DNA from 3 places in the Phyllobacterium sp. SYP-B3895 genome. Region 1 is predicted to be linked to each of the others. Evidence: riboswitches for the same ligand, from Rfam matches in the RefSeq annotation. Region 1 holds a riboswitch; each other region holds the start of a gene.
What was found. A riboswitch is a leader RNA that binds a small molecule or an ion and turns the genes downstream of it on or off. The one in region 1 is predicted to bind thiamine pyrophosphate.
Positions count from the first base shown of each region.

Region 2: linked by a shared signal. The riboswitch ahead of thiB (thiamine ABC transporter substrate binding subunit) and the one ahead of thiC (phosphomethylpyrimidine synthase ThiC) in region 1 are both predicted to bind thiamine pyrophosphate.
Region 3: linked by a shared signal. The riboswitch ahead of GF108_RS01600 (ABC transporter permease) and the one ahead of thiC (phosphomethylpyrimidine synthase ThiC) in region 1 are both predicted to bind thiamine pyrophosphate.

Region 1 covers NZ_WJIG01000003.1:565,279-574,949, forward strand. Annotated here, with positions in the region: gene GF108_RS15285 (endonuclease/exonuclease/phosphatase family protein) at 1-145, shown strand, start outside; gene GF108_RS15290 (NUDIX hydrolase) at 149-862, shown strand; gene GF108_RS15295 (PhzF family phenazine biosynthesis protein) at 990-1,907, shown strand; tRNA gene GF108_RS15300 (tRNA-Lys) at 2,023-2,098, shown strand; gene GF108_RS15305 (RidA family protein) at 2,185-2,529, shown strand; gene rpsU (30S ribosomal protein S21) at 2,770-3,042, shown strand; gene GF108_RS15315 (NADPH-dependent FMN reductase) at 3,241-3,807, shown strand; TPP riboswitch at 3,858-3,976, shown strand; gene thiC (phosphomethylpyrimidine synthase ThiC) at 4,124-5,926, shown strand; gene thiO (glycine oxidase ThiO) at 5,931-6,890, shown strand; gene thiS (sulfur carrier protein ThiS) at 6,887-7,084, shown strand; gene GF108_RS15335 (thiazole synthase) at 7,087-7,860, shown strand; gene GF108_RS15340 (Rrf2 family transcriptional regulator) at 8,580-9,029, opposite strand; gene GF108_RS15345 (hypothetical protein) at 9,336-9,527, shown strand.
Region 2 covers NZ_WJIG01000001.1:1,065,716-1,075,386, reverse strand. Annotated here, with positions in the region: gene GF108_RS22350 (ATP-binding cassette domain-containing protein) at 1-5, opposite strand, end outside; gene GF108_RS22345 (ABC transporter transmembrane domain-containing protein) at 38-865, opposite strand; gene GF108_RS05150 (ABC-F family ATP-binding cassette domain-containing protein) at 930-2,744, opposite strand; gene GF108_RS05145 (glycine zipper 2TM domain-containing protein) at 2,877-3,209, opposite strand; gene GF108_RS05140 (hypothetical protein) at 3,555-3,839, opposite strand; gene GF108_RS05135 (thiamine diphosphokinase) at 3,926-4,570, opposite strand; TPP riboswitch at 4,944-5,062, shown strand; gene thiB (thiamine ABC transporter substrate binding subunit) at 5,143-6,123, shown strand; gene thiP (thiamine/thiamine pyrophosphate ABC transporter permease) at 6,128-7,762, shown strand; gene thiQ (thiamine ABC transporter ATP-binding protein) at 7,755-8,507, shown strand; gene GF108_RS05115 (M48 family metalloprotease) at 8,628-9,671, shown strand, end outside.
Region 3 covers NZ_WJIG01000001.1:319,926-329,596, forward strand. Annotated here, with positions in the region: partial or broken gene GF108_RS01595 (ABC transporter substrate-binding protein) at 1-396, opposite strand, end outside; gene GF108_RS01600 (ABC transporter permease) at 431-1,174, opposite strand; TPP riboswitch at 1,283-1,385, opposite strand; gene GF108_RS01605 (TadE/TadG family type IV pilus assembly protein) at 1,434-2,393, opposite strand; gene GF108_RS01610 (ABC transporter ATP-binding protein) at 2,541-3,302, opposite strand; gene GF108_RS01615 (ABC transporter ATP-binding protein) at 3,299-4,132, opposite strand; gene nikC (nickel transporter permease) at 4,129-5,061, opposite strand; gene GF108_RS01625 (ABC transporter permease) at 5,058-6,125, opposite strand; gene GF108_RS01630 (ABC transporter substrate-binding protein) at 6,148-7,758, opposite strand; gene GF108_RS01635 (dipeptidase) at 7,794-8,849, opposite strand; gene GF108_RS01640 (DUF6516 family protein) at 9,125-9,421, shown strand; gene GF108_RS01645 (transcriptional regulator) at 9,418-9,671, shown strand, end outside.

The sequences.
Region 1 (9,671 bases):
TCTCCCCGACATCATCCGCAACGGCCAGCCGCACCGGACAATCTTTCCGCCCGGCCAGGAGGTCGATCGCTTTCCACGCACTGGCTGGGACCGGCCCAAGGCCAGTGATCATTGCCCGGTGGCAGTCACTCTCGATATGGTTTGAACAATGCTGGATATTCCGGAAGGCGTCGTCATTCCGCTGAAGAGCGCGACCGTGCGCATCGACGGCGCACCTCTGACCTATGAATTGCAGAACAGCGCGAATATTGCGGCAAACTGGTCGCGCGCGACTGCCGACAACCCTGCCTTGTTCAATGGTCCGTTCTTCATGGCGGAGGAGGCATCGGTTGCGGGTGGCGATTTCCGCGCGCGATATCACCGCACGCGCTTTGCAACGATGATGCACTGGAAGGGCAATGCTTCCGTCGAAAAGCCCTTGCACATTTTTGGCGTGGGCGTCATCGTTTCCAGCGACAACAGGTTGATCGCCGGCCGCATGGCGCCTTCGACGTCGGCCGCGGGCCGCATCTATTTTCCAGCCGGATCCTTCGACGAGGACGATGTCGTCGGCGACCATATCGATATCGACGGCAATATGATGCGTGAAGTCGAAGAGGAAACCGGCATTGATCTTTCGCGGGCGGCAAGCAGGGACGATGCCCTGTATCTCGTAACCGTAAACCGCAGCATTGCGCTGTTCCGCCGCCACTATTTCGATCTGACCGCCGCGACCATTCTCGATCGCATCCGCGCGCACATTGCCTCGGAAAACGATCCGGAACTCGATGACATCGTTGCGATTTCCGGCGCCGGTGCAATGCGCGAGGCGACTCCTCCGACATTCCGCGCCTTTGCAGACTGGCACTTCGGCCGGTCTTGAGCTTGCGCCACAAGAGCGTAAGCTTTCGGGTCTCGGACCCGTCCAGAATGTAACCGTCACAAGCTTTGGCTTGAATGAGCGGGACCATCCACTAATTTCTGCGGCATTCACGCGGGGAGAAACGCAAATGGCTGGCCGGAACTACGAAGTTTACGACGTCTTTACGGACAAGGTACTGGCGGGAAATCCCTTGGCTATCGTCCACGATACCGATGGGCTCGACAGCGAGGCAATGCAGAAGATTGCGCGGGAGTTCAACCTTTCCGAAACGGTGTTCGTGCTTGCGGCCAAGAATCCGGCACATACGGCCTGGGCGCGTATCTTCACACCGGACTATGAGATGCCGTTCGCCGGTCATCCGACCGTCGGCACGGCGATTTCACTGGCGCAACGACGCTTTGGCGCCGTCGAGGAGGACCAGGACGCACTGATCATTCTTGAGGAGCAGGTTGGCCCGGTCCGCTGCGGCGTCCGGCTTACCGCGAGCGGTGCCTTTGCGGAGTTCGACCTGCCGAAGCTTCCCGTGCAGATACCCTACAATTACGACAGGATCGCAATTGCCAACGCGCTGCGGCTCGAACCGCGGGAGATCGGCTTCGAAAATCATGTGCCGAGCATCTGGGACGCGGGCGTGCCATTCATGATGGTCCCGGTCCACGGTCTCGAATCGGCCGGCCGCATCCGCATCAACCAGACGGCCATGAAGGATGTTGCCCCGACCATCGGGCATCGCCAGTTGCCGGTCTACTGCTATTGCCGCGAAACTATCCTGCACGACAGCCATTTCCATTCGCGCATGTTCGTCAGCGATGACGGCACCTACGAGGATCCCGCGACAGGCTCGGCGACGGCGGCCTTTGCCGGCGCCATCCACGCCTTCGACAGGCCGCTTGACGGAGTGCTGCGGCTCTCGATCGAACAGGGCCACGAGATGGGCAGGCCGTCGCGCCTGCAACTGGAGCTGGATATTGCCGAGGAGAAGCTCCTTAGCGCGCGTATTGGCGGTTCGGCGGTCAAGATCGCGGAGGGCCGTCTTTTTGCTTGATATGCTGCCTTGCGCTGTTCCTGTGCGCGGCCGTCATAAAGTTTTCAAGAAGGGCTGGACAGGCAGGAAATGCCCCGTTATAGAGCCCTCACTTTCGGTCGTCACAGCGGCTGACGGGCACATAGCTCAGTTGGTAGAGCAGCTGACTCTTAATCAGCGGGTCGTAGGTTCGATCCCTACTGTGCCCACCATTCTTTCGAAAAAAGGGCCGCATGGCCCTTTTTTCATGTACGCGAGGCAGGCTCAACCTGCCGGCAAACGCTAGAGGAGACTTCCCATGAGCATCCGTCGTATTGAAGTTGGTCCACGCATGAGCCAGGCCGTTATCCATGGCAACACGGTATATCTTGCCGGCCAGGTCGGTGGCCCGGGCAAGAGCGTTACCGAGCAGACCAAGGATGTGCTTGCGGCCGTCGATCGCCTGCTCAAGGAGGCCGGCACCGACAAGTCGAAGCTGCTCCAGGCCATTATCTGGCTCGACGACATGAAGGACTTCAGCGAGATGAACGCCGTATGGGATAGCTGGGTCGATCCGGCCAATACGCCCGCGCGCGCGACCGGCGAAGCCAAGCTCGCAACGCCCGAATACAAGGTCGAGATCATCATCACCGCCGCTCTCTGATTCGCTTTGGCGCACCTCAATGTGCGCCATTCTTGAAGCGGTTGTCACCATCCTGCCGCAAAAGGCGGTTTCTTTGCAGCAAAGCCCGAGTAAATTGCTCGGGCAGGCTGGATTTTTGGCGCGGAAATGCATAAAGTCCGCGCTTCTCCGGATTGCCACAGGGGCAATTCTTCAAACGCTTGTCTGATTGTAGCCAATTGCTATTGCGCAAGACGAGGCAAGCATGGGTAAGGAAAACGATTGCAAGTACTCGTTCGAGACAACAATGTTGAACAGGCCCTCCGGGTCCTGAAGAAAAAGATGCAGCGGGAGGGACTCTTCCGCGAAATGAAGGCGCGCCAGGCATTCGAAAAGCCGTCCGAGCGCCGTGTCCGTGAAAAAGCTGAAGCCGTCAGCCGCGCCCGCAAGGCAGCGCGCAAGCAGGCACAGCGCGAAGGCCTCCTGCCAGGGCCGAAGAAGAAGGAACGCCCGCCGCGTCCGAATGGCAATAGCGGTGGCGATTTCAACCGATAGTCGGTGACCGGCCCGTCCGGTCATTTTTTAAAGCGAGAAAACCCGCACGGCCTTGCCGGGGCGGGTTTCGTTTTTTCCTGGCCCTGTATGGTCGGCAGGGATCATCACTTGGGCGGTTTCCAGAAAGTGCCTCCTTGCGCGGCCCCACAGCCTGCCTATTCATGCGGGCATTCAGTCATGCATCATGGAGACAAGCATATGGCGCTCAAGCTCAACATTATCATTGCCAGCACACGCCCCGGTCGTGGCGGCCCGGCAGTCGCAAAGTGGTTTCATGAATTTGCCAGCTTGGATGCCCGGTTCGAAACCGCGCTGATCGACCTTGCCGAGATCAATCTGCCTCTCCTTGATGAACCGCATCATCCCCGCATGCAGAAATATGAAAAGGCTCATACCAAGCGTTGGAGCAGCCTCGTCGATGCGGCAGACGCAACCGTGTTCGTCACGCCGGAATATGATTATTTTGCTCCGCCATCGCTCATCAACGCTTTGATTTACCTGTCCAAGGAGTGGAATTACAAACCGGCCGGATTTGTCAGCTATGGCGGCGTATCCGGCGGCTTGCGTTCGGTCGAGTCGGTAAAAGGGCTGGTTGCGGGCTTGCGCATGATGCCGATTCCCGATGGCGTTGCCGTGCATTCGTATCAGCAGTTCATCGATGATGAAGGCGTCTTCCAGCCTACCGAATCGATGACGGGCAGCGCGGCGACAATGCTGGCGGAGCTTGCCAAGTGGGCAGAGGCCCTGAAGCCGCTGCGCGCTTGATCTGACGTATTGACCCGCTTGACAACAGCGTTGCAGGCGGGTCTCTTAGAGACATTCACCAGGGGGGTCCCGACAAGGGGCTGAGATACTGCTGGCCATCGGCAAGCGCAGTGACCCGTTGAACCTGATCCAGTTCATACTGGCGTAGGGACGGTGCAAAAGTCTGCGCGGGCCAGGGATCTCCTGTTGTAGTTCGCACAAGCCTTTCATCCTTCCGGCACAGAACTGGGTTTCGCGCCTGCATGGCCATAATGGCATGCGGGCAATTTGAACTGGCGGGCGTTTTTGAGCGTTCGCGGAGCAAAGGAACCTGATGATGACCGCAATTACTCCAATCGTTTCGACCGGCGCACTCCCGGCATCGACGAAGGTCTACAAGACCGGGCGCATATATGCGGATTTGCGCGTACCGATGCGCGAAGTTGCCGTGCATCCAACGGCGGGCGAGCCCAATATCACCGTCTATGATGCGTCCGGCCCCTATAGCGATCCGCTCGTGACGATCGATATTGCGCAGGGCCTGCCACGCATGCGGGAGGCCTGGCTTGAGGCGAGGGGCGACACGATTGTTTATGACGGCCGCCACGTTCTCCCCGCCGATAATGGCTTTGCGACCGGCGAACGCCTGACGCCGGCTTTCTCCGGCCTCAGCAGGCCACGCCGATCCAGGGACGGCCGTGCGGTTACCCAACTCGCCTATGCGCGGGCAGGGATCGTTACGCCGGAGATGGAGTTTGTCGCGATTCGCGAAAACCTTGGGCGCGAGGCGGCGAGGAACGCGTTGGTGCGCGACGGCCAATCCTTCGGAGCAGCGATACCGGACTATGTGACGCCCGAATTCGTGCGCGACGAGATCGCGCGAGGCAGGGCGATCATCCCGGCCAATATCAACCACCCGGAACTCGAGCCGATGATCATCGGCCGCAATTTCCTCGTCAAGATCAATGCCAATATCGGCAATTCCGCCGTCACCTCTTCGATGGCCGAGGAGGTCGAGAAAATGGTCTGGGCGACGCGCTGGGGCGCGGATACGGTCATGGACCTTTCGACCGGGCGCAATATTCACAATATTCGCGAGTGGATCATCCGCAACGCGCCAGTGCCGATCGGCACGGTGCCGCTCTATCAGGCGCTGGAAAAGGTGGGCGGTATCGCTGAGGATCTGAGCTGGGAGATTTTTCGCGACACGCTGATCGAACAGGCGGAACAGGGCGTCGACTATTTCACCATCCATGCCGGGGTGCGGCTTCATTACATCCCGCTCACCGTCAACCGGGTGACCGGCATTGTCTCGCGCGGCGGTTCGATCATGGCGAAGTGGTGCCTGCATCACCACAGGGAAAGCTTCCTTTACGAGCATTTCGCGGAAATCTGCGATATTTGCCGCGCCTATGATGTCTCCTTCTCCCTGGGCGACGGGCTGCGGCCTGGGTCGATCGCCGATGCCAACGATGCGGCGCAATTTGCCGAACTCGAGACGCTCGGCGAACTTACCCGGATCGCCTGGGCCAAGGATTGTCAGGTGATGATCGAAGGGCCCGGCCACGTGCCGATGCACAAGATCAAGGAGAACATGGACAAGCAGCTCGCGGTTTGCGGCGAGGCTCCATTCTATACGCTAGGACCGCTGACGACAGATATCGCACCCGGCTACGATCACATCACCTCGGGCATCGGCGCGGCAATGATCGGCTGGTTCGGCACAGCAATGCTCTGCTACGTCACGCCCAAGGAGCATCTCGGCCTGCCCAATCGGGACGATGTCAAGGTCGGCGTCATCACCTACAAGATCGCCGCCCATGCGGCCGACCTTGCCAAGGGCCATCCGGCGGCGAAACTGCGCGACGACGCGCTGTCGCGGGCGCGTTTCGAGTTCCGCTGGGAAGACCAGTTCAACCTGTCGCTCGATCCGGAAACCGCGCGCCTCTACCACGATGAGACCCTTCCGAAAGAAGCGCACAAGGTGGCGCATTTCTGCTCGATGTGCGGGCCGAAATTCTGCTCGATGCGCATTTCGCACGAAATCAGGGCGGAGGCTCAGAAGGAAGGCATGGCGGCGATGGCGGCGAAATTCCGCGAGGGCGGCGATCTCTATATGCCGCTGGAAAATGGCGGCTGATCCCATGGCGGTGCTTGTCAAAGGCGCTGGCGTTGCCGGCCTGGCGGTTGCGCATGAACTGATGGTGCGCGGTATCGAGGTGACCGTGGTCGATCCAGCGCCCGGAGGCCTAAGGGCCGCATCCTGGTATGCCGGCGGTATGCTCGCGCCCTATTGCGAACGGGAAAGCGCCGAGCAAGCCGTCGTCGAGCTTGGACGAGGGGCAGCCGATTGGTGGGAGGAAGCACTGCCCGGCAGCGTGACCCGGAACGGCACGCTGGTCCTCGCCCCGGCGCGCGACCATAAGGAACTCGACCGCTTTGGCGCGCGCACGTCCGGCTTCGAAATGATCGATGAAGTAGAGATCACGGCGCTTGAGCCCGACCTTTCCGGCCGCTTTCACAAGGGGCTTCATTTCCCCCGCGAAGCGCATCTCGATCCTCGCCACGCATTGATCGGTCTTGCCGCAAAGCTTGCCGCCTGCGGTGTCTCTTTCGAAACCGATCTGTCGGCCCGGTCGGCCTTCGACTGGACCATAGAATGTGTCGGCCGCGCGACGCAGGACGCGAACATTCGCGGCGTGCGCGGCGAAATGCTGCTTTTGCGCACGCCGGACGTTGCCCTGTCACGGCCGATACGGCTCATTCATCCACGCTTTCCCGTCTACATCGTGCCAAGGGCAGGACAGACCTTCATGGTCGGCGCAACGATGATCGAAAGCGATGCGACCGGGCCGATCACGGCGCGCTCGATGATGGAACTGCTGAATGCCGCCTATAGCCTCCATCCCGCCTTTGGCGAGGCTGAGATCGTGGAGACTGGAACCGGTATCCGGCCGGCCTATGCCGACAACCTGCCGCGCGTCGTCCGCAACGGCAACGCAATCAGCATCAATGGACTTTTCCGCCACGGTTTCCTGCTTGCTCCCGCCATGGCGCGGCAGGCTGCGGACATGATTTTCGATGAAAGGAACAAGGCGCAATGAAACTCATCGTCAACGGTGAAACGCGTGAGGTCGGGGCGCAATTCCTCAACGCGCTGCTGAGCGAGCTGGAGTTCGAGGGCGAATGGCTTGCGACAGCGCTGAATGGCGAACTCGTCCGCTCGGCCGAGCGTGCAGACTGCGCGCTCCGGGAGGGGGACCGCATCGAAATTCTGACGCCGCGGCAGGGAGGCTGACCATGCTGACGCTTTACGGTACCGAACTTCATTCGCATTTGCTGCTCGGAACCGCGCAATACCCATCGCCGGCAATTCTGCTCGACGCCATTAAGGCCTCAGGCACCGGGGTCGTCACGGTTTCCTTGCGCCGCGAGACGGCGGGTGGAAGTTCCGGCGAAAGGTTCTGGTCGTTGATCCGCTCGTCCGGCATGCGCGTGCTGCCGAATACGGCCGGCTGCCATTCGGCGAAGGAAGCGGTGCTGACGGCACAGATGGCGCGTGATCTCTTCGCCACGGATTGGATCAAGCTCGAAGTCATCGGCAACCACGACACGCTGCAACCGGATGTTTTCGCGCTGGTCGAGGCCGCGGGTATCCTCAGCAACGAGGGATTCAAGGTCTTTCCCTATACGACCGACGACCTTGTCGTCGCCGGGAGGCTGATCGATGCCGGCTGCGAGGTGCTGATGCCATGGTGCGCTCCGATCGGCTCGGCGCAAGGCCCGCTGAACCTGCATGCGCTGCGCTCGCTGCGCGGTCATTTTCCGGATGTCCCGTTGATTGTCGATGCCGGCCTCGGCCGTCCGTCGCATGCGGCGACCGTTATGGAACTCGGCTTTGATGCGATTCTGCTCAACACGGCCGTGGCGAAGGCAGGTGATCCGGTGGCGATGGCCGGCGCCTTCGCCAAGGCGACGGAGGCCGGCTACGCCGCATTTCGCGCCGGCATGCTCGAGCCGCGCGATGTTGCCGTGCCGTCAACGCCGGTGATCGGCAAAGCGGTTTTTGCCTAGACGATTGCTCCGTCGGGGTATGGTTTTGCAGAAGGATGAATGTTGAGATGATAGAAGTTGAAGCGGAAAAACCAAGGAACCTGCAGCTTTCGCCGCTGGCTTTCGTTCGCAAGCTTCCATATCGCACTCGATTGCCAGTGTTGGCGGTTGCCGCCACGTCCATTTTACTAACCGCGTGCGGCGATCGGTCCACGGCAATCAAGGAACTGGGCGGAAAGCAAATCCTCTGTCGGACCTACGACACTCCGACCAAGGAGGTTTTCGCGCGCTCTATTGAGGCAACTGACTCTATGACGCCTCTCGCGATTTCGCTGCGCACTGCCACGTACGGTGAAGATCGCCGCCAACACTTTATAGCGGCACTGCGCAGGTCCGGAGCATCTCACATATTCAGAAAGGGCGAGTGCGACACGGTAAGCAACGACTTATGTCTTATATCGGTGCAATGCAGGGAAGTGGCTCTTAACGCGATCCGTCCCGTTGCGAGAAGCTACTTACTGATTATCGACATCAAAGATGGAAAGTTCTTGCCTGTGAAAGCAACCCGCAGGCTCGATGACAACCCCGTGGATTCTACAACTGGACGAAAGAACCGAGGGATAGTTTTTTGGATTAGTAGGCCTCCAGATCTCACCAAACGAATTTATGATGCAGAGTACGAAGGAGGGTTTTGGCCGCTCGGCGAATAGATGTGATTTACCGAGAACAGGTTTGCCCTATCAGCTATCGAGCAAGGCTGCGACGTTGTGGTTTTCGCCGTAGACGAGGCAATCGGCTATGGTTGTCTTATCGAGGACGCCCCGCGTCACATTGGCCACCTCGTTGAAGACATGGCGAATCTCGCAGGTCGCTTCGCTGGCGCAATCCTCGCAGCGGCGATAGGCGATCTTGCTGAGGCAGGGGAGCGGCGCAATCGGTCCGTCGATGAGCCGGAGCACTTCGCCGAAAGTGATGTCCTCCGCGGACTTCAGTAGCAGATACCCGCCCATCTTGCCGCGACGGCTCATGACGATGCCCTGATGCTTCAGATCGAGAAGAATCTGCTCGAGGAACTTCTTTGGTATGTTCTGCTCTTCGGCGATGTCGGAGATAAAGAGCGCTTTCTCGGCATCCGCCCTGGCGAGCACGACAAGAGCCCGCAGTGCGTATTTGGCTTTTTGCGATATCATTTTCTCTGCCTGACCACCGTTTCAGCTGCAGTCATAGTCCGTCGCATACCATTTTCCAGTGTAGAAGTGTTAAAAATCTTAAGTTTTTTTGCGGCGGAGGAATGGCTTAAAAATGGCGTGTAAGGCGCTGAAAAATAAGAATTCATTAAGATATTTGCCTCTTTGCCGAAGATAGCTTCACACGTTTGATACACGATTGAACCGGTAGAGATTATTGACAAATGATTTCAAGCGGTCATCATCAGCTATCGGTTGACCCCAAAAGGCAACTGCACTCTGCAACCGAAACCATTATCGGAGGTCGCGATGTACAGTGAAGTATCGAGCATTTTCAATCGGGCCGAACGCTTGTGGCGCGACGTATTTACAGCCGAAACGTTGGAACTAGATACCGGCGACTCCAAGAAGCGTGACTGCGAGGAAGCGTCCGCCAAGCGCCATCGCAATTGGACGGAAGAAGACTTTCTCTGGTGCTGGCAGCATCGCGGTTTCTGGTAATCGCGAGCGTATCCGGCGGTCGGGAGCGACGCTCTGCAGGCAGTTGCTCCGCGCCACAATAGTTGTAGAATTTGGTTTCATTTATTGCTTAAACAATAGAACAAAAGTCCTTCCGCGCCGGGCACGCTCCGGCCATTCTGGCAA
Region 2 (9,671 bases), on a different contig from region 1:
GTCACCCGTCCGCGTTCGACGCAAAAACTGATGTCTTTCAGTCCTTGGACTTACGGTGGCTGAAAGCGACCTTGTCGAAACACAAGGTTCCCTTGACCAGTGTGAAGACATCGTTTGCGCTGGGTTCAGGCTCTTCCGGCGCCATCCACATCCGTGCGAAGGGCAAGAACTCGGAATAGGATTTCACCAGATCGTCGATGGCATAGCCGATCATTTCGAACGGTTGATTGAGCTGCAACAACAGCATGTTGAACAATACGACATCGCCAACCGAGAGGTCGCCTGCCCGATAGCGCGGAAGCAGGATTGCGAAGGCGATTACCAGTTGAAGCGCCAGCGCCGTTCCATGGACGCAGGCGAAGCCAATTTCGATATTTACGTATTTTCGCCACTTCTCGCGAACCGTGCGCGCATTTTCCGCAAAGCGCTCTCCTACCCAGTTCGCGCTTCCGAAATAGCGCAGCGTTTCCATCGAATTGACGGAATTGCCGACAAAGCGCGCATTTTCCTGGCTCGTTTCAATGGCTACATCGAGATGCGGCCGTTCCCATTTGTTGGAAAAGTAGGTAGCGGCTATGAAGAACGCACCGTAGCCGAACACAATCGCGGCAATTTCCCAGTTGATCGTTGCGCCGAGCGTAACCATGGTCAGCGTAATGCGGATCAACCCCGGCAGGATTGCCAGGATCGCAAGCTGTATCACGCCGGCGAGCGCGTGTTGGCCGCTCGACTGGGCGCGTTGAATCTCCGCAGGATTATGATCGATGAAAAAAGCGACATGCTTTCGCAGCAGCCTTGCGAAAAAGCTCGTCCCGGCAATGAAATTGACGTTCTGCGCATTCATGAACGACAGGCTTTGAACCACGCGCTCCAGCGCCGTCTCTTGCAGGAGCGCGTCGGGGGCAACCCCTACCTTGGACTAAATGATTTCAGCCTTCGATCTCTTCGCGCAGCATTTCGAGTTCGAGCCATTCATGCTCATGCGCTTCGAGGCTATGCCGCTTCTTGGCGATATCGTCGACGGTCTTGTTGAAGAGACCGGCATTCTTTGCGAAAAGCTCCGGATCGGCGAGTTTCTTTTCGAGCGCGGCGATTTCCGCATGCAGCGTCTCGATCTTTGCCGGCAGCGTTTCGAGCGCGAATTTCTGCTTGTAGGAAAGCTTGCGCTTTTCCTCTCGCGCCGGCGCCGCCTTTCCTGGCTCACTCGTCGCGGCGGACGCCTTCGCGCCCTTTATTTCCTTGCGTGTCGCCAGCGCTTCCTTGCGCTGCGCCAGCATGTCCGTGTAGCCGCCGGCATACTCGAGCCAGCGTCCATTGCCCTCCGGCGCGATCACCGAGGTCACCGTACGGTCGAGAAAATCGCGATCGTGGCTGACAAGCAGCACGGTGCCCGGAAAGCCCGCGACCAGTTCCTGCAGCAGATCGAGCGTCTCCATGTCGAGATCGTTGGTCGGCTCGTCCAGAACAAGGAGATTTGCGGGTCGGGCAAGAACGCGCGCCAGCATCAGCCGCGCCCGCTCGCCGCCGGAAAGTTCGCGGATCGGCGTGCGCAATTGCTCCGGCTGGAATAGGAAGTCCTTCATGTAGGAAGCGACATGGCGTTGCTCGCCATTGACGATAACGTTCTCGCCGCGCCCGTCCGTCAGATAGTCGGATAGCGTCTGTTCGAGATTGAGGCTGTCGCGCCTCTGGTCGAGCACCGCGATTTCAAGATTGGTGCCAAGTTTCAGCGTGCCGCTGTCGGATGCGAGCTGGCCGGTGAGCATGGAGAGAAGCGTGGTCTTGCCGGCACCATTCGGCCCAACGAAACCGACGCAATCGCCGCGCTGGATCCGTGTCGAAAAATCATCGACCAGGACATTATCGCCGTAGGCCTTGGACAAATGCTCGGCTTCGATGACGAGCTTGCCCGATTCCCTTGCGTCGCTGGCCTTCAGGACAGCCGTTCCCTGCGCACGCCGGTGATTGCGGAATTCGCTGCGCATGGTCTGCAATTCGCCAAGGCGGCGCATGTTGCGCTTGCGCCGCGCGGTGACGCCATAACGCAGCCAATGTTCTTCACGCACGATCTGGCGCCCGAGCTTGTGAAGGTCGCGCTCCTCTTCTTCGAGGATCTTGTCGCGCCATTCCTCAAAACCGGCGAAACCCTGTTCGAGCCGTCTGGTAACGCCGCGATCGAGCCAGACGGTCGCACGGCTTACGTTTTCGAGAAAGCGCCGGTCATGCGAAATGACCACGAGCGCCGAGCGCATCTGGCGCAGTTCGCCTTCCAGCCATTCGATCGTCGTCAGGTCGAGATGGTTCGTCGGCTCGTCGAGAAGCAGGATATCCGGCTGCGGCGCGAGCACCTTGGCAAGCGCCGCCCTGCGCGCCTCGCCGCCCGAGAGATTGTCCGGCTTTTCTTCGCCGGTAAGCCCCAGATGTTCCAGCAGATAGCCGACGCGGTAGTGGTCGTCGGCGGGTCCGAGCCCGGCTTCCACATAGTCGTGGACATTTGCAAAGCCATCCATGTCCGGCGCCTGCGCGAGATAGCGAACAGTCACGCCCGGATGCTTGAACACTTCGCCATCGGTCGGCGCAATGAAGCCGGCCGCGATTTTTAACAGCGTCGATTTGCCCGAACCATTGCGACCGACCAGGGCAATGCGATCACCTTCGCTGACGGAGAGCGCAGCATCGATCAGGAGCGGCGTGCCGCCGAATGTCAGCGCAATCTGGTCGAGACGAAGCAGTGGTGGGGCCATGAAGAAATCAAATCCAGCGGTACAGGCAGACCGGGAGTGGCCGGGCGCATGGCCTTTTCGGCGAGAAACGTGCCTCTGTCAAATAAAACAGGCCGGAATTTTCCGGCCTGTCGTTGGACTGTGCGTTGAAAATCAGTATCCGCTGCCGCCATAGGCGCCGCCGCCATTGCCTTCGCAAGGCGCGGTATAGATCGAGCCGTCACGCCGCTGGTAGCGGCAGAGGTTCTGCGTCTGGCCTTGCGGCGTCGTCACGGTACCGATTGCGGCACCGAGCAAGGCACCGCCTGCTGCGCCAACCACCGTGCTCTTCGTGTCATGCCCCAGCGCCTGGCCGGCAATCGCGCCCAGGCCACCGCCAATCAGGGCGCCCGTCCCTCCACGTACGTTTTGCTCGCTCGTTGCGCAACCGGCAACAGAGACGGCCAGCAGCGCGGATACCGCAATCGCGGTCAGACGTAACTTCATGACAAATCCTTTCATGTCCAAAACAGATGCGGCGGACCCTGCTGTGCCAATAAGGCAGAAGAAAGTTTTCCGTCGCGCTTACCAACAAATTATGGCGGAGCCCCTCCGTCGACGTCCTTGGGCTCCTGCCCCGAGGATCGACTTTAGCCTTGATCGCTGGCCACGTAATAGTGGGTCCTTGGGTCAAGCCCGAGGATGATGGCATGGGTTGTATGACTGCGGTGGAAGGTCTGTCGACTACCAGGCTCACCTACGATCAGTAGCGTTGCTGCGCTATTCCACCCTGGCCCAAAATAAAAACAGGCCGGGAAAATCCCGGCCTGCTCTTATGCAAGAACTAACCGATTACCGGCACGGAGCCTGATAACGCTGGCCATAACGATTCTCGTATGTGCAATAACGATTGCTATTGTTGTTATTGGTGGCAGCGCCAACCAAAGCACCGCCGGCACCGCCGATTGCGGCACCTGCAAGGGCGCCCTTGCCACCGTTGATTGCACCACCAGCCAATGCACCCAATGCCGCACCGCCGACGCCATAGCCGGCGACGCGCTGATCAGACGTGGTGCACCCGGCGGCCGAAAACGCCAGGAGTCCGGCGACTGCAATCGTGGACAAACTTTTCAACATGGAAGACCTCTCCCGTTGTTAGAACCAAATTTCAACAGCTTGCGTCCCCAATGCTGTCCTGCAACAATTGCATCTAGTGCTTTTTTTTACAAGCCGGACGCCGGTTGCAAGGCAGCAATCAGGATTGCCTTACCTGAATCGAGCGATACCCGGAGAGTTCCGCGTACCGAATTCGAGACAGTAAGCGATGAACCGAAAGAAAGTTCCATATTTTGCAGCGGCCAGCGCGCGCCTTCGATAAAAAGCCCGTGCAATGGCGAAAATGCAACAATGCTGAAGAGCGTATCTTCGGGGAAATCGAACCTGTAGGAACCTGCAACCAGCGGATGCGCTTCTTCATCACCGCTGGAGAGGATTATCCTGCGGCCCTCGGCCGCATGGGCCGTCGCCATGGTGAGATGCAGGAGCGTGTGATCTGTGCGCGAACCGCCGAACGCCCCGCACAGAATGACCTCGGTTGCGCCGAGCCGATAGGCCTCGTTGAGCGCCAGCTCGCCGTCCGTCATATCCTTTGCAGCCGGGAAAACCGAGCGGGGAACATGCGCATAACGCCGGTCCAATTCAGGCGACGTCGAATCGAAATCGCCGAGCCAAAGCTCGGGTTCGAGACCGAGGGCTTCGGCATGGGCTATGCCGCCATCGGCCGCGAGGACGCGGGCACCGGCGACGAGGTCCCTGAGGCGATCATTGGCGTTGACGGTTCCGCCGAGAAGAATGACAAACTTGCTCATGACGCGGCCATAGCATGCGGCACCCTCGCCGCATAGCGTCGTTCAGCGTGACATGAAGCTGCCGGGCAAAGGCACGCGTGCGAACGCTAAAACCCTGTAAGCTGCACCAGCGAGATACCGTAGAATATGTAGGCCCCGATTGCCGTGGCGATGGCGATGACCACCAGCATGGCCCCATCCGTGAGTTCGAACATTTCTGCCCCCTTAGTCTTCTTATTGTTCTGAAGGGAAATCTAGCAGATTCGCGGGCGCATGGCTTCACACAAATCCGGGTTAATCAGCGCGGATTAACCGGCCGCCGGCATTGCGATCGCAACCACACGCAAGACGGGCAATCGGCTTGCGCCGACCAATGTTTTTCTTTAATCTTTGCAACGCTCTAACGGGGTGCCTGCCAGAAATGACAGGCTGAGAGGCACAAGGTGAAACACCTGCCAACCCGCGGAACCTGATCCGGTTTGTACCGGCGGAGGGATTAGACGCGGCATCACAGCCGGCGCACCAATCCTTTTGAACACCAAGCTAAGGAGGCGCCGATGCGGCCGCTAATAACATTATTGAAATTTGCGCTCATGATCAGTGGGCTGGCACTCGCTTTCCCGGCGGGTGCCAATGCCGAAGGCAAGCTTACCGTCTATACTTATGAAAGTTTCACCGCCGAGTGGGGCCCCGGACCCAAGGTAAAGGAGGCTTTCGAAAAACAGTGCGGTTGCACTGTCGACTTCGTTGCCGTGACCGACGGCGTTGCCCTTCTCAACCGGTTGAAGCTCGAAGGCGCCGCAACGAAGGCGGACATTGTTCTCGGTCTTGATACGAACCTCACCTATGAAGCGGCAGCGACCGGCCTCTTCGCACCGCACGGCATCGATACGAATGCCGTAGCAATTCCGGGTGGCTACAAGGACGATATTTTCGTGCCCTTCGACTATGGCTACTTTGCCGTCATTTATGACACGGAGAAGCTGACGACCCCTCCGGCGAGCCTCAAGGACCTCGTCGAAGGCGATCCGAAACAGAAGATCGTCATCGAGGACCCGCGTACTTCGACGCCGGGCCTCGGACTGCTCCTGTGGGTAAAATCGGTCTATGGCGACAACGCGGGGGAAGCTTGGGCCAAGCTCAAGAACCGCGTCTTGACCGTTACGCCCGGCTGGTCGGAAGCATACGGCCTCTTTACCAAGGGTGAAGCGCCGCTTGTCCTCTCCTATACGACATCTCCTGCCTATCATGAGATCGCCGAGAAGACCGAGCGCTACAAGGCGGCGTCGTTCGCTGAAGGCCACTATCTGCAGGTTGAAGTCGCGGGCCAGACCACGACGGGTGCGAAGAACCCGCTGGCCAAGGAATTTCTTGCCTTCATGACCTCGCCCGCCTTCCAGGACGCCATCCCGGAAAACAACTGGATGTTCCCGGCGGCAAAGACCAGCGCGCCGCTGAATCCGGCCTTCGACAGGCTGGTGAAGCCCGTAACGACCCTGATGTTCTCGCCGGAGGAAGTCGCCAAAAACCGCAAGGCCTGGATCGACGAGTGGCTGGCGTCGATGAGCCTGTAACGCATTGAAGCCCAACACCTCCCTCAAATCTTGGGCCGGGGCATTCGCCCTGGCCTTTCTCGCCTTGCTTGCGGGCGGAGCCTTGCTTGGTCTCCTGGGCGAGGCATTGCGTGGCAACACCGAAGGCTTTGCTGCATTCGACAGCTATTTGTGGAGGGTTGCCCGCTTCACCCTGCTGCAGGCCGTCCTCTCGATGCTGCTCTCGATCGCCTTTGCCATCCCGCTGGCCCGAGCCCTCCATGCCAATCCTGATTTTCCGGGGCGACCGATGATCTTGCGCCTTTTCGCCCTGCCCCTAGCCCTGCCTGCGCTGGTCGCTGTGCTCGGCATCACCAGCATTTACGGACGCAACGGCCTTCTCGCTGCGCTGCTCGCGCAGTCCGGCTCTGAAACTATACCAAACATCTACGGCCTCACTGGCATTCTGATCGCCCACGTGTTCTTCAACCTGCCGCTGGCAACACGGTTCATTCTAGCCAGCCTCGATTCAATTCCGGAAGATTACTGGAAGCTCTCCGCGCAGCTCGGCATGCGCGCATGGGCGCAGTTTCGCCTGATCGAGTGGCCGGTAATACGGCGCAATCTTGCCGGCATTGCCGGGCTGATCTTCATGCTGTGCATTACGTCCTTCACCATCGTGCTGACGCTTGGCGGCGGGCCGCGCGCGACAACCCTGGAGGTGGCGATTTACCAGGCGCTCCACTTCGACTTCGATATCGCGCGCGCCGTATCGCTGACCTTGTTGCAACTGACCCTTACAGTAGCGGTACTTTTGCTCCTCAGCGTCGCCGGCCGTCCTACGGAGGAGGGTTTCAGCCTGCGCACGACGGGCCGCCGCTTCGATAAGCCCTCTGCCGGTTCAAGGTCGTTGGATTCTATTCTCATTCTCGTTGGCGTGCTCTTCGTCGGCTTGCCCATGGCAGGCACCGTGGTTTCCGGTCTTTCTGCCGATCTTTCGCGTCTGCTGGGCGAAACGCAGGTGTGGCGGGCAATCCTAACCAGCCTCGGCCTTGGCGCTGGCGCCGGCCTTCTCGCAACGCTGATTTCGCTCGTCCTCGTTACGGCACGCGAGGACATCGCAAACCGCCGCCGTTACGGAACGCCCGGCATTTTTGAACGCGCCCTTGACCTCGGCGCCAGCCTCATCATGGTTGTGCCACCGATCGTCATCGGAGCGGGGTGGTTCATCCTGTCGCGCCATTTCGTAGACCCGTTCAGGCTTGCGCCGTTCATGGTCGTCAGCGTCAATGCGGCCATGGCAATTCCATTTGCATACCGCATTCTGCTACCGGCCTGGGATACGGCGGCGAGCCGCCATAACCGGCTCTGCGCTGAACTGGGCATCAGGGGATGGAACCGGCTCCGCCTCATCGACTGGCCGGTATTGCGGCAGCCCTTGTGGATTGCCTTTGCATTCGCAATGGCGCTTTCGCTCGGCGATCTCGGAACGATCGCGCTTTTCGGAAATGACGCTGTACAGACGCTGCCTTACCTCCTGTTGCAGCGCATGGGCAGCTACCGCACTCAGGATGCGGCCGGTCTCGCCCTGATACTCGGCTGCCTGTGCCTGCTCCTGATGATCCTTGCTGACAGGGGGGCAAACCGCCTGAAAACACGCGAGGTGCGTAGCGATGGTTGAACGCTCCAGTGAGGGATCGCGGCAGGGCGCGGAGATCCGCCTCGAATCGGTGGATTTCGATTATGGCGAGATGGCGATGCATTTCGACCTTGTCATCGAGCCTGCCTCCATCGTCACTATCATCGGCCCAAGCGGATCGGGGAAATCGACGCTGCTCAACCTCATCGCCGGCTTCGAGCCGGCCAAGTCTGGGCGCATTTTCATCGAGGGCAAGGACATGACGCGCGCCGCCCCGGCTGAGCGGCCGGTCTCGATGGTGTTTCAGGAAAATAATCTGTTTGCTCATCTCGATGTCGCGGCCAATGTCGGGCTGGGCCGGCGGCCGGATTTGCGCCTTGACGACGCCGACCGTGCCGCAATCATGGAAGCAATCCGCAAGGTCGGTCTTGCCGGCAAGGAGCAAAGGAAGCCTGAAGCCCTGTCCGGCGGCGAGCGCCAACGCGTCGCCATTGCCCGGGCTCTGGTGCGTAAGCGGCCGGTACTCCTGCTCGATGAAGCTTTTGCGTCGCTGGGCCCGGCGCTGCGCCATGAAATGCTTGACCTCATCGAAACCCTGCAGCGCGAAACCGCGATGACCGTCGTCATGGTCACCCATCATCCTGACGATGCGCTGCGCATGGGGTCAACCCTGGTCTTTCTCGACAATGGCACGATCGCCGCCAAGGGACCCGCACAGAAACTTTTATCCGAACAGGGACCATCGCTGTTGCGGAAATACCTCGGTGCGAAAGACTCTGACCTTTGACATATTTTCGACGCCTTGGCTTACTTAAGAAAAAACCATGAAATTCTTGCTCAGGACAGTTCATCGGGATAGCAAGAAGGATGGTACGCGAGTCTGCTGCTTCGCGATGACAACGAGGATATGATTCTGGGTCCGCACGATCTGCAATTGAGCCACGGATGGTTCCCTCCCGCCACCCGCCGCAGGAATCTTGCGTCGGCAACGCTGCTGCTCGCCTTTTTGTCAGGTTGCCAGGTGCTGAGCGTGACCAAGGAGGACGCCATTGGCCCCTCCTCCAATCCCGTCACCGTCGACAATGTCAGCAAGAACGACCGGCTGGCAAAGCTCAGTGCCGAACAGCATCCGCGCATCCTTGCAACCTATGGCGGCGAGTACAAGGATGCCAAGCTTGAGCGCATGGTTGCGAAGGTCGTCGGCAACCTGACCACCGTGTCGGACAATCCGACCCATACATACCGCATCACCATTCTGAACTCGCCGAACATCAATGCTTTCGCCTTGCCCGGCGGCTATCTCTATGTGACGCGCGGCCTGCTTGCGCTTGCCAATGACAGCGCCGAACTCGCCGCCGTCATTGCCCACGAAATGGGTCACGTCATCGCCAACCATGGCATCGAGCGGCAACAGCGCGAACAGGAAGCGCAGATTGCCGGGCGTGTCGTCTCGGAAGTTCTCCAGGACGATAGCGCCGGCCGCGAGGCCCTCATTCGCGGCAAGCTGCGCATGGCGCAATTCTCACGCAACCAGGAATTGCAGGCCGATGCGATCGGCATCAAGATGATCGGCGAGGCAGGCTATGACCCGTTTGCCGCCGCTCGCTTCCTGCAATCCATGGCCTCCTATGCGGATTTCCGCAGCGTTTCCGGGGCGACGGACGCAAGTCTCGACTTTTTGGCGAGCCACCCGTCCGCGCCGCAACGCATCGAGCTTGCCCGCGGCCACGCCCGGCGGGTTGGCGCCCCCGGCGTCGGCACCACCGATCGCGATTCGTTCCTGCAAGGCATCGACGGCATCCTCTATGGCGATACGCCCGAGGAGGGTTTTGTCCGCGGCCGCAGCTTCGTTCACCCGCTACTTGGTGTTAGCTTCACGGTGCCCGAAGGCTTTGTCATCGACAACAGCGCCGATGCGGTCATGGCAACCGGCCCCGGCGAAGTGGCCATC
Region 3 (9,671 bases), on a different contig from region 1:
GACTTTCTTGCCCTTCAAATCCTTGAGGCTTTTGATGGGACCATCCGCCAGCGTCATCACCGTGTTGAGTGGCGTTTCCACCAGCGTCCCGAAGCGCACCAGCGGCAGGCCGGCGTCATGGTCGAGATAGAGATTGGGCTGGTAGTGAATGGCGACGTCGGCCTGCTTTGCCGCAACGAGTCGTGGCGGTGCGGCCGGGTCTGCTGGCGGCATCAGATTCACATCAAGGCCGGCATCGGCAAAGAATCCCTTCTCGCGCGCGATGACAAGAGGGGCGTGGTCGGGATTGACGAACCATTCGAGCAGAACCGTCAACTTGTCGGCGGCACTGGCAGGCGCGGTTGCGGCGCAGAGTGCAAGGCATATGGCGAGGATCGATAAGCGTGTGCGGAACATCAGTCGTCCTTTGTTGCATCGATGAGGGAGATGGTCATGTTTCTGGCGCCCAAGGGGTAAGGCGGCGGGTCAGGGCGTCGACGAGAAAGCGCAGGATCACGGTGAGGGCGGCGAGGATCATCAGTGCCGCGAACATGGTTTCGGTCTGCATGCGGGCATTGGCTTGCAGCATGACAAAGCCGAGCCCGCGCGACGAGCCGACCCATTCGCCAATCACGGCGCCGATCGGGGCAAAGACGGCGGCGACGCGCAGGCCCGATCCGAGCGAGGGCAAGGCACTCGGAACCCGAACGAGAAGCAAGGTCGCGAGCGGCGTCGCCTGCGTGAGCGAAGCCGCATCCAGCAGGTCGCGGTTGGTGCGCTGCAGGCCATCAGCGAAGGCAGATGCGACGGGAAAGAAGATGATGAGGCTTGCCATCACCACCTTGGAGGCAAGTCCAAAGCCGAACCATAGGACAAGCAGCGGCGCGATGGCAAACACCGGAAGTGCCTGCAAGACAAGGAGAAGCGGCCAGACGACATGGCGAAAGGCGGGAATGGCGGCGACAAGCAGCGCGATGACAATGCCGGCGAGCGCGCCGAAGGCCAGTCCAAGCAAGATCTCGATGAGCGTGATCGATGCGTTGACGCCAAGATATTGCCGCTGTTCGACCAGCGCCGACACCACCGCAGTTGGCCCGGGCAGAATGAAGCGCGGGGGCTGGAACAGCCAGACGGCCACCTGCCAGCAAGCAGCGACGGCGGCAAGCGCCGCGACCATGCGGAAAACAAGGCGCATGGTTGGCAGCTACCGCCGCAGTTCAAATGTCAGGATGTATGGCACGCTCTGGACTCCATTGCTTTTGGAGATCCGGTCATGCGCGAAGGTGAAGCTGAAAAGGCGCGAACTATGCTCAATTCCCGTTCCTACGCCGGCATGACCCGGATCAGGTTCAAGGGTCCAGCTCGACGCTATCTCAGCACTGTACAGTGCCCCCCTCGGAATGAAGCGATGATGGAGCGGCGCGAGATCAAAGTCAATCGCGCCGCGTCAGGTCCTAGTGGGTCAGGCGGACATTCTCGCCGTCGACCGATTTACAGGCGGCCGTGATCTTGTAGTAGAAGTCCTGGTTGGCCCAGCCGCCGCCGTCTTCCCACGCATGGCTGTGGGGCGTGTTGTCACAATTCATCAGGTCGTCGAGCGGCGGCTTGGATCCCACCGGCAGTTGGACGCCATCGACGAACAAATGGTTGACCGTGTTCGGATCGTCGGTTTTCAGCGTGGAATTGTATTTCGAATAGCCCGACTCATTTGTGGCAATGCAGTCGACGTATCGCGATTTTCCGGCGTTCTTGTCCTTGTAGCCGACATCGCAACCGTCATTTTTGATTTCCATCTTGAGGTACAGCTTGGTGTAGTCACCGAGATCGAATGTGATCGGAACATTGATATCCGGGTCTGTTTTACCGCCGCCGTTACCGTTGTAGAGGTTATGGTCGGTCGCGGTGTACTTGATGGTGCCGACGACAACGTCCTTGCCATTGCGCACGACGATGATCGAAACTTTCTTGAACCAGTAGCCCGTAACCTTGTCGATCGTGATCTTGGCCGTCGTCGGCTTCAACGGCGCCAGCGCCGTGGCATTGACGTTGATCGGCATGTTGTCCTTGTTGAGAACATGCATGAACAGGGTGCTGGTCTGGCCGCCAAGCGTGATGGAAACCTTTTGATTTTCCGTGCTGAAGTTCAAATTGATGTCTTCAGCGCGCAGGCCGAGATTTGCCTGGAGGAAGGCGCGTGCCCTCGCCTCGGCGGCCGCTTTGTTGGATCCGGTGAAAACCGAGGCTGCCGCAAGCGCCGCGGCGTCGGCCGCATTCTGCAGCCGCGAACGGTCATTGCTGGCGCGGCTGTAATCCACGGCAAGCCCTGCAAACCCCAGGAGCGGCACAAGCAGCAAACCGAATGTGATCGCGGTTGCGCCGCGGCGGTCTTTTATGAATTGACGTAGATAGTTCATGGCCCCACTCCAGTCGATGAGCGCAACCATCAGTTGTCCGGCGTAAATGACGGCTTATGAAATTCGTTCAGATTTTCACGATCTGCCCTGGAACGGGCGTCGGTGAAGAAATGCGTCTGCAAATGGTAAATGTTCGATGAAGCTGCATTAGGCGTTTTGAACGACAGGGCGGACAAAACCCTGGCTCGCAACAAGGAGGTTGCGCGTGTAGTCCTGCGTTACATGGCGCCGGGCAAGTTCCGACGCGGTGAGCCGTTCGACCTCAGCGCCATGTTGCATTACCATGAGCCGATCGCACATGTGCGTTACGACTGCGAGATCATGGCTGACCATGACGAATGTCAGCTTGCGGTCGCGGCGGATCTGTTCGAGAAGATTCAGCACCTCCGCCTGCACCGATGCGTCGAGCGCAGAGGTTGGCTCGTCCAGCAACAGGATCGATGGTTCGAGAATCAGGGCGCGGGCGATGGCGACACGCTGGCGCTGGCCGCCTGACAGCTGGTGCGAGTAGCGGAAGCGAAAACTGGAACCGAGCCCGACCTCGTCAAGCGCCCGCAAGATGCGCCGCTCGATATCGCCGAACCCATGCACGGCGAGCGGCTCAAGGAGCAATCGGTCCACGGTCTGGCGCGGATGCAGCGAACCGTAAGGATCCTGGAACACCATTTGCACTTCGCGGTAAAAGGCCTTTGTGCGCGATGCGCCGAGCAAATTGCCATTGACCTCGATCGTCCCCGCGGTCACGGGTGCCAGACCCGCCACGGCGCGCAGCAGCGTCGATTTGCCCGAACCGGATTCGCCGACGAGACCGAAGGACTCGCCGGGCACCACCTCGAGGCTGACGCCGCGTAGCGCGCGAAAGCGATTGAACGTCACTTCGAGATTGTCGATCTTCAGCGCCGGCGTCATGCTGCCCACTCCGGTTTGCGGTCGAGCGTCGGCAGTGGATGCCGGTCAGCACCTATTTCGGGCATGCAGTTCAGCAGTCCCTGCGTATAGGGGTGCTTGGCATTGCGCAGATCCGTCGCGGCAATTTCTTCGACGATGCGGCCGGCATACATGACGATGACCCTGTCGCAGAACGAAGAAACCAGCCGCAGATCGTGCGAGATGAAAATGAGGCCCATGCCCCTGTCGCGGACCAGATTGTCGAGAATGCCCAGCACGTCGAGCTGGACCGTAACATCGAGCGCGGAGGTCGGCTCGTCCGCAATCAGCAGTTCCGGTCCGGTGATCAGCATCATGGCGATCATCGCGCGTTGCCCCATGCCGCCCGATACTTCGTGCGGATGAAGATCGTAGACGCGCTCGGGATCACGTATCTGGACGGCGGCCAGCATATCGAGCGCGCGTCGGCGCGCCTCGCGCTTGCTGACCCTCTCGTGGGTCCGGAGCGTTTCGACGATTTGCCTGCCAATGCTCATGACCGGATTGAGCGAATATTTCGGATCCTGCAGGATCATGGAGATGCGATTGCCGCGCAGCGCCCGCCGTTCCTTGACGGACGTCTCCAGCAGCTCGATGCCGTCGAAGTTCAGGGTCTTTGCGGTGATGGTTGCATGCGGAGGAGTGAGGCCCATGATGGCGCGGCCGGTCTGCGACTTGCCGGAGCCCGATTCACCGACAATGCCGAGGCGTTCGCGCCCAAGCGTGAAGGACACGCCACGCACCGCGTCGACGGCACCCGTGCGGGTCGGAAACGTGACGCGGAGGTCGTCAACCGTCAGCATCGTGCTCATTGGTTGTTGCCTCGCGGATCAAGCGCGTCGCGCAGCCCGTCGCCAAGAAGATTGAAACCAAGGCTGACGATGAGGATGGCAAAGCCCGGCATGGCGGCGACCCACCATTGGTCCATGATGAAACGCCTTCCCGATGCGATCATGGCACCCCATTCGGGCAAGGGCGGCTGTGCGCCAAGCCCAAGAAAGCCGAGGCCAGCAGCGGTCAGGATGATACCTGCCATGTCGAGCGTCACACGGACGATAAGCGACGACAGGCAGAGCGGCATGATGTGCCGGAGCACGATGCGCGTCGGCGATGCGCCCATCAGCCGGACGGCGGCGATGTAATCGGAGTTGCGCACCGTCAGCGTCTCGGCGCGGGCAATGCGCGCATAGGGCGGCCACGAGGTTATCGCTATGGCGATAACGGCATTCTCAATGCCCGGCCCGAGGGCAGCGACGAACGCCAGGGCGAGGATGAGCTTGGGGAAGGCAAGGAAAATATCGGTGATGCGCATCAACACGGCATCGACCCAACCGCCGGCGTAACCGGCGATCGTACCGACGAGCAGCCCGATTGGCGCCGCTATGATCGCGACGAGGATTACTACATAAAGCGTCAGGCGCGAGCCATAGATGAGCCTTGAGAGGATATCGCGGCCCTGATCGTCGGTACCAAGCAGATAGTCACCGCCGGGTGGCAGCAGGCGGGCGTTGCGCAGATCGCCGGCAACGGGAGAATGCGGCGCCAGCAGCGGCGCGAAGGCAGCAACCAGCAGCAGGGCGATGATGATGGCGAGCCCGACAACCGCAAGGCGGTTGCTGGCGAAACGGCTCCAGACGAGATAGGCGCGGCCAAGTCGCGCCTGCGTCCGCGATTGCGGGCGGTCGCTCATCAGCCATTCGCGGCGCGTAAGGGGCCGCGACGTGTTGATTGCCTCTGTCATCGTGCGCGCGTCCGTGGGTCGAGGGCCCGATAAAGCAGATCGGACAGAAGATTGATGGCAACGAAGACCGTGCCGATGACGATGGTTCCGCCGAGCACCGCATTCATGTCGGCGTTCTGCAGCGAGTTGGTGATATACATGCCGAGCCCCGGCCATGAGAAAACGGTCTCGGTGAGGACAGAGCCTTCGAGCAGGCCGGCATAAGAAAGCGCAATGACGGTGACGAGCGGAACGGCGGCATTGCGCAGGGCGTGGCCCCAGATGATGCGCGTTTCGGAAAGGCCTTTTGCGCGTGCGGCAACAATGTATTCCTGCTCGAGTTCATTCAGCATGAAGCTGCGGGTCATGCGGCTGATATAGGCTAGCGAAAAATAGCCGAGCAAGGATGCCGGCAGGATGATGAAACTGAAGATGTTGCGGAACGCTTCCCAATTGCCCTGGATGACCGCATCGAGCAGATAGAAGCCGGTAATGGGCGTGAAGGTATATTCATAAACCACGTCGATGCGGCCGGGACCCGAGGTCCAGCCAAGCTTGGCATAGAAAACCAGCAATGCGAGAAGGCCGAGCCAGAAGATCGGTACGGAATAGCCGATCAGGCCAATGATGCGGACGAACTGGTCAATCAGGCTACCACGCTTGACGGCGGCGAGTACGCCGAGCGGAACACCGATACAAGCACCGATGAGCGTGCCCATTGTTGCAAGTTCCATCGTTGCCGGAAAAACCCGCCTGATATCGGTCATGACGGGGTTGGTCGTCAGGACAGAATTGCCGAAATTGCCCTGCAATATGCCCTTTATGTAGAGAAAGAACTGCTCATAGAGCGGCAGGTTCAACCCGAGCTCCTCCCGCACCCGTTCCACCACATGGGCGGGCGCACGGTCGCCGACGATTGCCAGCGCCGGGTCGATCGGTATTACCCGCCCGATGAAGAACGTGACCGCAAGGAGGCCCAAAAACGTGATGACTCCGATCAGCAGGAAACGTCCGACTGCCCAGAGAAAATTACCAGCCCAGGCGCCGGAACGCCTGGACTCCATTTGTGTGTCGGTACTGCTCATTGCATCAGCCCTTGGGGCCCGATCACTTTGATACGTTGAAGACGTAGTTGGTATCGAACGACGGTCCGAGCTTGAAGCCTTTGAGGTTCGAGCGCAGGGCCGAGACTTCCGTCTGCTGGAAGATCAGGACGAACGGGCTGGTCGCCAGCACCTTCTTCTGCAGATCCTGGTACATGGCGGCGCGCTTGGCATTGTCGCGTTCGAGCAGGGCAGCTTTGGTCTCCTTGGTCAGATCCGGCACATCCCAGGCATTGCGCCATGCGAGGGTCTTGTTGGTGCCTTCATCCGAATTGTTCGGGTTGTTGGTGAAGGTGTCGGCGTTCGAATTCGGATCCCAGTAATCGACGCCCCACTGACCGATATAAGAGTCGTGGGTACGAGCGCGATACTTTGTAAGCGTCTGCTTACCGTCACCAGGTATGATCTCCATCTTTACGCCGGCCTGCGCCATGGTCTGCTGAATGGACTCGGCGATGCCCGTCACCGGCTGGTTGTTGCGTACATCCATCGTGAAGGAGAAACCATCCTTCAACCCGGCCTTTTCCAGAAGCCCCTTGGCCTTGGCGACGTCGAGCTTGTAGGGGTTTTCGTCGAGTTCGCCGAGAATGCCCTTGGGCAGGAAGGTCTGGTGAATCTCACCGATCCCCTTGATCAGCTTTTCGCCGATTGCATCGTAATCGACGAGATATTTCAGGGCTTCGAGCACTTCCGGCTTGGCGAGGTTCGGGTTCTTCTGGTTAAGGCTGAAGTAATAGATCGTGCCCTTCGGGGCGCTCGTCGTGGTGATCTCGCCGTTCTTGACGACCTGTTCGAGATCGTTCGGCTCGAGGTTGCGAGCAACGTCGATATCACCCTTTTCGAGCAGCAGGCGCTGCGCGGCGCTCTCCTTGACGTGACGATAAATGACGCGGTTCAGGGGCGCCTTGGTACCGTAATAATTGTCATTGCGCTCGAGGACGATGATTTCATTGGCGCGCCAGTCGCGAATCTTCATCGGGCCGGAACCAGCGTATGCGGTCTTCAACCAGGCATAGCCGAAATCGTCGTTGACGACATGTTCGGAGACGAGCTTCTTGTCCACCACCGAAGCGACCGTGGCCGTCAGACAGTTGAGGACGAAGCTCGGTGCATAGGCCTGATCGACCGTGAACACGAAGGTCGACGGGTCGGTTGCCTTGGCTTTTTCCGTGATATTGTCTGGCTTCAGGCCAAACTGCGTAAGGATAAACGCCGGGCTCTTGTCGAGCTTGACTGCACGCTCGAACGACCAGGCGACATCTTCGGCGGTGATCGGATTGCCCGAGGCAAATTTCAGATCCGGCTTGATCTTGAACGTATAGGTCAGGCCATCATCGGATACTGTCCAGCTTGCGGCAATATCAGCGACGATCTTCGAAGGGTCGTTGATGTCGAGCCGAACGAGCTTGTCATAGGTATTGCCATTGATTTCGCCGGTGGTGAGCTCGAACGCTTCAGCCGGATCGAGTGTGATCACGTCGTCGATGGCAAAGGCTTCGACAAGCGTATCGGCGGGCGTTGCGGCAAATGCCGGCACGCCGGACACCAGGATCGCGGAAAGTGCAGCGCCCCCGAGCAGAAGGCGAAATTTGGAGTCGATCTTGTTCATCAGCATTGGTCAGTTCCCTGTTCTAGAGCGATGTCGTCTTGTTATTGTTCTTCATGCCAGGCGGAACGCAGCACGCGCAGCCAGTTGTCTCGGCATATCTTGGCCAGATCCTCGCCTGCGTAGCCGGCATCGCGCAGGGCAGCAACGAGGTTCTGGTTGCCGCTCGCGTCCCCGATCTCGCCGGGGATCTTGGCGCCGTCAAAATCGGAGCCAAGCGCCACGCAATCGATGCCCATGCGGTTCACCATGTAATCGATGTGGCGGATCATATCGGAAAGTGGGGTATCGGCATTTTCGCGCGCGTCAGGCCGCAACATGGCGACCGCGTAATTCAGGCCCACCAGCCCCTTGCTCTCGCGAATAGCGTCGAGTTGCCTGTCGGTCAGATTGCGCGCGACCGGGGTCAGCGCATGCACGTTGGAATGGCTCGCAACGAGCGGCTGATCGCTGATGCGCGCGACATCCCAGAAGCCTTTTTCGGTGATGTGGGCAAGGTCGATGAGAATGCCCAGCCCGTTGCAGGCACGGACCAACGCCTCGCCCTCGGCGGTAAGGCCGGGGCCGGTGTCCGGCGACATCGGATAAGCGAAGGGCACGCCATGGGCAAAGATATTGTTGCGGCTCCAGACCGGACCAAGCGTGCGCAGCCCCGCCGCATAGAAAACGTCAAGCGCCGCCAGATCAGCGCCTATCGCCTCGCAGCCTTCCATGTGCAGGACCGCAGCAAAGGTGCCGTCGCGCATGCACGCTTCGATTTCGGCCGTCGTGCGGCAGAGCTTCCAGCCGCCGCCACGCTCCAGGCGCAAAGCGATGGACGCCATTTCCAGCGCGACATCCAATGAGGGAGCCCGCTCGAGCGGCGCGGCCAAGGGCGTCGAATAATGCCCGTTGGCATCGGGCGCCTTGAAGGCGAGATCGCCCGAGGGAACATAGATGGCGCAGAGTCCGCCGGCGAGCCCGCCCTTCTGTGCCCTTATCTTGTCGATGTGTCCGGAGGTCGTCCCCTTGACGAATTCTTCCACGGGATCGGCGCCGTCTCTCGAATGTTTCCACAACCGGTAAAGCACATCGTTGTGACCATCGAAGACAGGCTGCATTTCAATTCCCGATCAGGTTGGCAAACAGCGACATTTTCGTCGGGCAAGCATCCCGCCATCCCGAACCGACGTCGCCGAGTGACAAAAAATCATGACGCCAGCGAACAGGCAATAGCGTTGTTGTACAAAAGTATAAAGACTGTGAGTTGCACCCCAGAAAGTATTCAACGTCCGGCCGGTGGAGCCCCGCCGTCCTTAACGCTACCGTCCAACATTTAGAGAGCTCCAAAACCGCTTGAGTGTTGGCATGATTGACAACGACCGGTCCCTCTTAGATGATTAGACGAGGCGCTTCGGAACTTCTGTTTAAAACCAAAAGCGTGTTTTCCGATGGTTCAATCATGGAAATAGTCCTTTGGAAGGTTCCGGCGCCGATCGCGGGCAGTCGTCACACCTATAAGTACCGACTCTATTGGGGTCGCGACGGCATGCGGATCGTCGGCTTTGCCAACGAACGTGCCAAAGGCGACCATTGTCATTTGGACGGCAAAGAGTATGCGTATGCATTCACATCACCAGAGGCCTTGATCGAAGACTTCTACGCGGAAATTCGCAGGAGAATGTCAAAATGAAAATGGCGACCATCCGGATAAGAAGCAGCACGGATGAGACCCTCCGCGACGCGGCGCAGGGTTTTATAAGAGCATGGGAGAGCGGAGAATCCGATCCTGTTGCCACGTTTACATTCAGTTCGCCGGCTCAGCTGTTCACCATCCTCACGCCCAAGCGTTGGGGACTCATCGAACATCTGCAAAAAATCGGACCATCCAGCATTCGCGGACTTGCTCGATCACTTGGTCGCGATGTGAAGCGTGTGCATGA